2 regions of the Imperialibacter sp. genome follow, and region 2 is predicted to be linked to the other one. Evidence: riboswitches for the same ligand, from Rfam matches in the RefSeq annotation. Region 2 holds a riboswitch; the other holds the start of a gene.
What was found. A riboswitch is a leader RNA that binds a small molecule or an ion and turns the genes downstream of it on or off. The one in region 2 is predicted to bind S-adenosylmethionine.
Positions count from the first base shown of each region.

Region 1: another riboswitch for S-adenosylmethionine. It lies ahead of ACMVP2_RS11805 (O-acetylhomoserine aminocarboxypropyltransferase/cysteine synthase family protein); the one in region 2 lies ahead of ACMVP2_RS18505 (homocysteine S-methyltransferase family protein).

Region 1 covers NZ_CP180355.1:2,750,410-2,754,832, reverse strand. The annotation lists gene ACMVP2_RS11815 (DUF3368 domain-containing protein) at 1-37, shown strand, start outside; gene ACMVP2_RS11810 (homoserine O-acetyltransferase family protein) at 38-1,141, opposite strand; gene ACMVP2_RS11805 (O-acetylhomoserine aminocarboxypropyltransferase/cysteine synthase family protein) at 1,173-2,480, opposite strand; SAM riboswitch class I at 2,733-2,841, opposite strand; gene tpiA (triose-phosphate isomerase) at 3,050-3,814, shown strand; gene ACMVP2_RS11795 (DUF6150 family protein) at 3,815-4,159, shown strand; gene prmA (50S ribosomal protein L11 methyltransferase) at 4,189-4,423, shown strand, end outside.
Region 2 covers NZ_CP180355.1:4,287,871-4,292,293, reverse strand. The annotation lists gene metH (methionine synthase) at 1-1,416, opposite strand, end outside; gene ACMVP2_RS18505 (homocysteine S-methyltransferase family protein) at 1,545-2,555, opposite strand; SAM riboswitch class I at 2,660-2,791, opposite strand; gene ACMVP2_RS18500 (tetratricopeptide repeat-containing sensor histidine kinase) at 2,862-4,423, shown strand, end outside.

The DNA of each region.
Region 1 (4,423 bases), 1.5 Mb from region 2:
CGTCAGGCAGCTTTTGACAGAGGCAGGAGAAGCATAGCTACACCGCCACCATCACCCTCCGGTAAAACTTCTCTATAGAAGCGCCGATGGCTTCCCATTCTATCAGAAATCCATCGTGTCCATAGAGCGAATCGATGATATCCAGCGAGGCATCGTCTACGTGGGAGGCCAAAAAAACCTGCTCATCTATGGGAAACAAAATGTCGGACCTGATGCCAACAAAGTGTGAGTTGGCTTTTATCTGCGAAAGTGCTTTCTCAATGCTGCCTCTGCCTCTGCCTACGTTATGTGAATCCATCGCTTTTGATAGCCTCCAGTAGCTATAGGCATTGAATCGTTTCTTCAGCTTTTCTCCCTGGTACTGCTGATAACTCGACGCCAAATAGTCATCCGTTTTTTCTGTTGTGTCCTCCTCCTGGGTTCTTTGGTAGGTGAGGTAGTGCCTGTAGGAAAGCAGGGCGATTGTTCTGGCGGTCTTCATTCCCTCAAGTCCTGCATCCGGTTTGCTTTCTTTAAAGGTTGCGTCGTTCACAATCGCCATCCTCTGCGACTCGTTGAAAGCAATGCCCCAGGGTGAATGGTGGGCGTTGGTGGAAACACCAATGAGATTTTCAAACACGTCAGGCTCAATAATGGCCCACTCCAGTGCTTGCTGCCCCCCCATAGAGCCGCCAATCAGGGTGTGGACTTTTTCAAAGCCAAGGGATTTTCTCAATTGAATAAAAGCGCCAACTATGTCTCTATTGGTGGGTGTGGGAAAATCGTGAAAGTAAGGTTTGGCTGTTGCGGGATTTTTGTCGAGTGCATTGGTTGAGCCGTAACAACTCCCCAGCATGTTGGCACAGATCACAAAAAACTTCTCGGGATCATACACCTTACCAGGCCCAAACAAACCGGGCCACCACTCTGAAGGATTCGAGTTGCCAGTAAGCGCATGACACACCCACACAACATTGTTCCTTTCGGGGTTTAGTTTACCAAATGTCGTGTAGAGCAAATGGTACTCTGTCAATTCCCGACCGGACTCAAGTTTCAATGGCTGGGTCGATCTGTATAATTCCTCGGTTATTTTCACTAAGTCCTCTTCTTTTGGGTTAAAATTCCTCCCGGCCACTGGATGTATAGCCGGGAGGTAAGTCATCAATTAACCTGTATATATAATTAACTAAAATTTACTTTTTCAGCTGGTCAAAAGCCTGTATCAAGTCAGCTTTAATGTCATCTACATGCTCGGTACCAGCCGACAGTCGCAATAAATTAGGATCGACCCCAGCTTTTAGCTGCTCCTGCTCGCTCAACTGCTGGTGCGTCGTCGACGCCGGGTGAATAATCAGCGTTTTCGAGTCACCCACGTTGGCCAGGTGGCTCACGAGTTTCAGCGAATCAACAAACTTTTCTGCGTTGGCCTTACCTCCTTTGATTTTGAATGACAATACACCACCAAAGCCTCTTTTCAGGTATTTCTTGGCCAATGCGTGGTATTTGCTGCTAGCAAGTCCCGGGTAGTTCACGCTTTCAACCAAGGGATGTTTCTCCAGCCATTGCGCCAACTCAAGGGCGTTCTGCACAGTTCTGTCTAGCCTGAGAGAAAGTGTCTCAATGCCCTGGAGCAGAAGGAAAGAATTGAACGGACTTATGGCCGGCCCAAGGTCACGCAAACCCTCCACCCTGGTTCGGATAGCAAAGGCAATGTTGGGCAGCCCAAGTGGATTTCCTTCACCAAACACTTCCCAGAAGTTCAGGCCATGGTACCCTTCAGATGGCTCCGAAAACTGCTTGAACTTTCCATTGCCCCAGTTGAAGTTTCCTCCGTCAACAATGATTCCTCCGATACTTGTGCCATGACCACCTATCCACTTAGTGGCTGATTCAACCACCACGTTGGCTCCGTGCTCTAGCGGTCGAAACAGGTAGCCACCGGCGCCAAAGGTGTTGTCAACCACCAAAGGAATATTATGCTTCTTCGCTACTGCTGCTATCGCTTCAAAATCGGGAATATTGAATTCCGGATTGCCTATCGTTTCAAGGTAGAGCGCTCTGGTATTTTTGTCGATCAGCTTTTCAAACTCGGCTGGTGAGTCATTTTCTACAAACCTCACGTCAATCCCCAACCTCTTGAAGGCAACTTTGAACTGATTATAAGTGCCTCCGTACAAGTGGTTGGTAGATACCAGGTTTTGGCCTGCTTCCAAAATGTTGTGCAAGGCCAAAAGCTGTGCGGCCTGGCCCGATGCTGTTGCCACTGCAGCAACACCACCTTCCAGGGCCGCTATTCTCTTCTCGAAAACATCCGTTGTCGGATTCATGATCCGTGTGTAGATGTTCCCAAATTCTTTCAGGGCAAACAGGTTGGCACCATGCTCAGAGTTTTTGAATGTATAGGAGGTGGTTTGGTAAATAGGCACCGCCCTCGACTGTGTGGCTGAATCTACTTCCTGACCTGCATGTAATTGCAGTGTTTCAAATCTTAATTGTGACATATTATAAGGTGTTTTTAAATTGAAGTTGAATTAAAAAATTGCCTGTAACGGGTTGGCTCCCTGGCCAATAGTCCGTCGTTTGCTGCTAAGCGACAAAGGCAAAAGCGCCTAGCAGCACATACAGCAACAACAGCAGGCAAAAGCCGCCCTGAATGAAAAATTTAATACATGAAATGTGTGAGCCGATGACCGGCCGTGCGATGAGATAGCGCTTGTCGCTAGAAGAGATTCCTGATTTTTCATTTTGCTCTCAATTTATATTCTCCGCCAACCGACGGATCAGGATTTAGCACCTTACCACCTTGAGTGGCCGGTTGCTAGCGCTTCATAGAGCCTGTCTCTCCACGCTTCTTTATAAATCAATTGCTAAGAATTGACTTGAAGGCACAAACGTAGATATGCCGAATTATGTTTCCAAACATTTTGTGGAAAATTTCCTCAGTGCCGATTTTGTAGGTATTACCTCGAAAATGAAGCATTTTATTTTGTGCTCTCCTGACAATTAACTCAAATGCGGTCTTCTAAATATTCATATTCAGCTATATTTGGGGCCGATTAAAATGAAAATCATGAGAAAGAAGATTGTAGCAGGAAACTGGAAAATGAATAAGAACCTGGAAGAAGGACATCAGCTAACTTCCGAGGTGGTTAACATGGTGAAGGATGAAGTGACCAGCGACGTGCAGGTGGTTTTATGTACCCCTTTTATTCATTTAAACTCTATCAGCAAACTTTTAGCAGGAAGTAAAAACGTAATGCTTGGTGCGCAAAACTGCAGCGAACATGCGTCAGGTGCTTACACAGGCGAAACGTCAGTTTCGATGCTCAAGTCTGTCGGCACTCAGTTTGTCATCATAGGCCACAGCGAGCGAAGAGAATACTTTGGAGAAACAGATGCTCTTTTTGCAAAAAAGGTTGATGCGGTGCTGGCAGCTGGTATGACGCCTATTTACTGCTGTGGAGAGAAGCTGGAAGTGCGTGAAGCCAACGATCATATTAAGTTGGTCACTGCGCAGGTATCTGAAGCGCTTTTTCACCTGTCAGCAGACGCTCTTCAAAAAGTAGTGATTGCCTATGAGCCTGTTTGGGCTATCGGAACCGGTAAAACAGCCTCCTCTGCACAAGCGCAGGAAATGCATGCTGAAATCAGAGCCCATCTGGCTGGAAAATATGGCAAGAATGTTGCCGAAGAGATCACTATACAATACGGAGGCAGTTTGAAGCCCGACAATGCAGTGGAAATTTTTGCCCAGCCCGACGTGGACGGCGGGCTGATCGGCGGCGCTTCACTAAAGTCACGTGACTTCGTCGACATTGTAAAAGCAATGAAGTAAATGAACATTTTCGTTTTCCTCGGTTTAATTGGTCTAAGCCTTTCTTCTGTTGACGAACCAATGGTTGCCGCAGATCAGGATTTCTGTGGTGTTTATGGTGCCATATACGTGGAAACAGATCGAAGAAGGGCTGACTACCTGGTTTTTGAAGATGAAAACGAAGCTTTTGCCGACATGCTGATTTTCAAAGAAAGCAGCAGGGTTTTCGCCGACAGACAGGGGATTTGGTACTTCACCAAAAACCGGGGCATGGCCGACTTCACGATATATTATGTCAAAGAAAAAGGCCAGCAACACTTTTCTGTTAATTTCACTGACACCGAATCATTTGCCGGCTGCAGATAGGCAGTTAACCACCCTAATCCAGGTCAACTATGGACTTTATCGAATTGCAAATTAAGACCTCCAGGGATCTTGCAGATATCCTCATAGCCGAGCTGGGAGAAATTGGCTTTGACACCTTTGAGGAAACTGACGAGGGGTTTAATGCCTACATTTTGGAAGGGAGCTTCAAAGAGGCTGACGTCAAAGAAATTATCCAGAAGTATTCTTTCCTTGGCATCGCCAGCTACGAAAAAGTAAAGATTCCAAAGGAAAATTGGAACCAAA
Region 2 (4,423 bases):
ATCGGCCTTTTCCCGAACGGCAGCTTCCAGGATTTTTTCGGCTGGCACCATCACACCCAGGTCGACAATATCGAAGTTGTTACAAGCCAGCACCACACCGACTATGTTTTTGCCGATGTCATGAACGTCGCCCTTCACCGTGGCAAGAAGTATTTTTGCATTGGACGATGTATTTCCAGTTCTTCTTTTCTCTTCTTCCATGAAAGGAATCAGGTAGGCCACCGACTTTTTCATCACCCTGGCGCTTTTCACCACCTGAGGCAGAAACATTTTCCCTTCTCCAAAAAGATCGCCCACGATATTCATACCTGCCATCAAAGGCCCTTCAATTACTTTCAAGGGGCTTTGGTACTTGGCCCGAGCCTCTTCTGTATCGGCCTCCACAAACTCGACAATTCCTTTTACCAGCGCATGGCTTAATCTCTCCTCAACACTGCCCTTCCGCCAGGCATCGTCAACCACCTTCACTTTGCCTTTCGACTTCACTGTCTCGGCAAACTCCAACATTCTTTCGGTGGCATCCGGCCTGCGGTTAAGCAGCACGTCTTCCACTCTCTCCAAAAGGTCTTTGGGAATTTCATCATAGACTTCAATCTGCCCGGCATTCACGATACCCATGTCCAGACCATGCTTGATGCCATGATAAAGGAACACGGTATGCATCGCTTCACGAACGGAGTCGTTGCCCCTGAATGAGAAGGAAACGTTACTAATACCACCGCTCACCCTGGCATGAGGCAGATTCTCTTTGATCCATTTGGTGGCCCTGAAAAAGTCAAGGGCATTGTTATTATGCTCGTCCATGCCGGTGGCAACAGGGAACACATTGGGGTCGAAAATGATATCTTCAGGCGGGAAATCAATTTTATTGACCAAAAGACGGTAACAGCGCTCGCAGATTTCAATGCGGCGCTCGTAGGAGTCGGCTTGGCCATCTTCATCGAAAGCCATTACGACCACGGCGGCACCGTAACGTTTTACCTTTTTAGCCTGATCAAGAAACTCCTTCTCGCCTGCTTTTAAGCTAATGGAATTGACAATACCCTTGCCTTGTAAGCATTTTAGCCCTGCTTCAATAATATGCCACTTAGAAGAGTCAATCATAAACGGCACTCTTGCGATCTCCGGCTCGGCAGCCAGTAGGTTGATGAAGGTCACCATGGCATTTTCGCCATCGAGCATGCCCTCATCCATATTGATATCGACGATCTGTGCGCCGTTTTGCACTTGCTCCAGGGCTATGCTAACAGCCTCTTCATAGTTACCCTGCAGGATCAGTCTTGCAAATTTCTTGCTGCCAGTTACATTGGTCCGCTCGCCAATATTCACAAAATTCGTCTCCTGGTTGATAATGAGGGGTTCCAGGCCACTGAGCTTGAGTGGGCGAGGGTTGTTGGCGGCAATTTCACCGTCCACAGTTTCTTCGACTTTATTTGACATCTGTTAGTTTCTGTTGTAAAAATTCGCCGAGCCCTTATCGGATGACGATTTCAGGTTCGTTGCTGTCTGGATACTGATTTCTATTTGACTGCATGTAAAACCGACTAGCTACCAACAGCCAGGAGTGAGCCCACCTTCCTCGGCTTATACTTCGCTGCCGTTTCGGCTATTAACTTGATGTGATCTGGAGTGGTGCCACAGCAACCACCGATTACGTTGATCATGCCCTCCTTCAAAAACTCCTCAATTTGCGCAGCCATTTGCTCCGGCGTTTGGTCGTACTGTCCAAATTCATTAGGCAGTCCGGCATTGGGGTGAGCGCTTACGTTGAAGGTGGATTTCTCAGACATAATTTGCAGGTAAGGCCTCAGCTGAGCAGCTCCCAGGGCGCAATTAAGGCCAACGCTCATCAATGGCATATGCTCCATGGAGATCAAAAATGCTTCCGTCGTTTGCCCTGACAGGGTGCGTCCGCTCGCATCAGTAATAGTACCCGATACCATGATAGGAAGCCTCACACCTCTTTCTTCAAACACTTCTTCGATGGCAAAAAGAGCAGCCTTGGCATTCAGGGTATCAAAAATTGTTTCCACCAGTATAATATCAACACCACCATCCATCAATGCACGCAGCTGTTCTTTGTAGGCGTCCTTCAATCCGTCGAAATCGATGGCCCGGTAACCGGGGTTGTTTACATCCGGCGACAGTGAGGCGGTCCTGTTGGTTGGCCCTATAGAGCCAGCCACGAACCTTGGTTTTGAGGGATCAAGAGCGGTTGCTTCGTCAGCAGCTTCCCTGGCAAGCCTTGCACCCTGAAAGTTGATATCATACACCAGGTGCTCCAAAGCATAGTCAGCCTGGGCGATGGATGTACCGGTAAAAGTGTTGGTTTCTGCTATGTCGGCCCCGGCTTCAAAGTATTTCTTGTGAATGGCCTTGATTACATCGGGCCTGGTGATATTGAGTAAATCACTGTTTCCCTTCAGGGGGATATGATGATCCTTGAGTGCCTCATTCCTGAAATCTTTTTCTTCCAGGTTGTAGCGCTGAATCATGGTACCCATGGCACCGTCGAGCACAAGAATTCTTTCCTTTAAGATCTCTTCTATATTCATAAAAGTGTTTTTTGTTTTGGTTTGAAATATTCCAGCGAAAGCATAGAACACTTTACCAGCCACATTAATTCTCTTATCAGGAAAGGTATCCAAAGGAAGGATTACGCTTATCTGTCTCGGATCAGCAGCGCCTTCAGCACTACTTTCTCCAAGTGGGAGTTGGCACCTATTCCCCAGGGAGGTGGAAGGTTGCCAAGACTTCAAAGGGCCCATCCCTCAGTCTTTCTTGATAAGAGGTGCAAATATACCACAATTGGCATAACTAAAAATATTTGCATATTTAAACTGAGCTTAAATTTTGACTATATGCGCTGCCAACTGATTACTTTAATTATTTCGATTTCATTTTCGCTAACCAGTTCACTATCTGCTAAAAACCAGACCCTTACGCCACTTGATTCCTTAAAGGCAGCCCTATCACAGGCCTCTTCCGCCGAAGTTAAGTCGGACTTGTACAATTCCCTTTTTATCGAAACCATCAAATTTTCACCAGATGAGGCAAAAAATTATGCGCATCTCCAAATCAACTTAGCCGGAAAAGAATCGCTGAACAAAGGCCTCGCACAGGGGCTCAACAACCTCTCAGTATATTATAACAGTCAGGGAAAATTAGACTCGGCGAGCTATTTTATTGAACAAACCATTATCGCCTACGAAAAAACAAAAGATCTCAGCGGCCTTGGAGGCGCCTATCTGAACCTCGGTAATCTGAACAGACAAAGTGGGGACTTTCCCTCTGCCATCTCCGCTTACAAAAAGGCTTCCAGCTATTTTTCTCAAGCCGGAGAAACAAGCAAATATGCCTCTGCTATAAACGGTATCGGCAACGCCAAAAGAAACCTTGGAGAGCTGGATTCGGCCCTGTTCTTTTACAAAACGGCTCTCGACGTTACCGATACCGCTACGCTTCAGGCCATCGCTTTTATGAATATTGGAAATGTGCTGGCTCAAAAAGGCGAGTATGAAGAGGCGGTGGTGTATCACCTGAAATCGGTGAAAATAAAAGAAGAACTGAACGACCGGAGAGGCCTGATGTCTTCGTACATCAATATGGGAGTGATTTACTCAAGGCTCGAGCAATTTGACAAATCGGAAGCCTCCTATCACAAGGCGATCAAGGAGGCTGAAGCCATGGGCATCAAGCAAAGCACGGCAATGGCCTACAATAACATTGGCACCAATAAAGCCCGGCGGAAAGACTTCGACTCCGCAGCTTTTTATTTCAAAAAGTCGCTCGATATCAGAAAAACGCTCGGAAACCGAATGGAAATCGGCATGTCGGAGAATAACCTTGGCAACGTGTACCGTGATTTAGGCAACCTCGATAGTGCCCTTCATTATCATGAACTGGCCCTGCAAAGCAAATTGGAAGCCAACGACAAATACGGGATCCCTTCGGCCTACTACAATACTGGCTCCATACTGTCACTTCTTGGCCGGGCGGAAGCCGAAGAATACATATTGAAAGGCTACCATATGGCCAGGGAGGTGAGCCCCGTATTGGAAGAAGAGGCTGCGAAAACATTGTTCGATCACTATCAGTCCAGAAAAAATTACAAAGCTGCCCTCGACATCCAAACCAGGTTAATAGCACTGAAAGACACTTTGAGAAGTGAAGAAACGAAAAAAAGGATTGAAGACCTGGAGAAGAAATATGAATCGGAAAAGAAGGACAACGAAATAGCCCTGCTAGCCAAAGACAATGAGCTCCAGGCACAAAAAATAGCTCAAACGGAGACTGAGAGAATCATCTATATCATTAGCGTTATTTTCATCATTGGCTGGGGTGTTGGCTTTTTTTACCTGCAGCGAAAGAAACACCAGGCGGATCTTTTTCTGGCTGAAAAAGAAAAGCTTGTATTCGATCA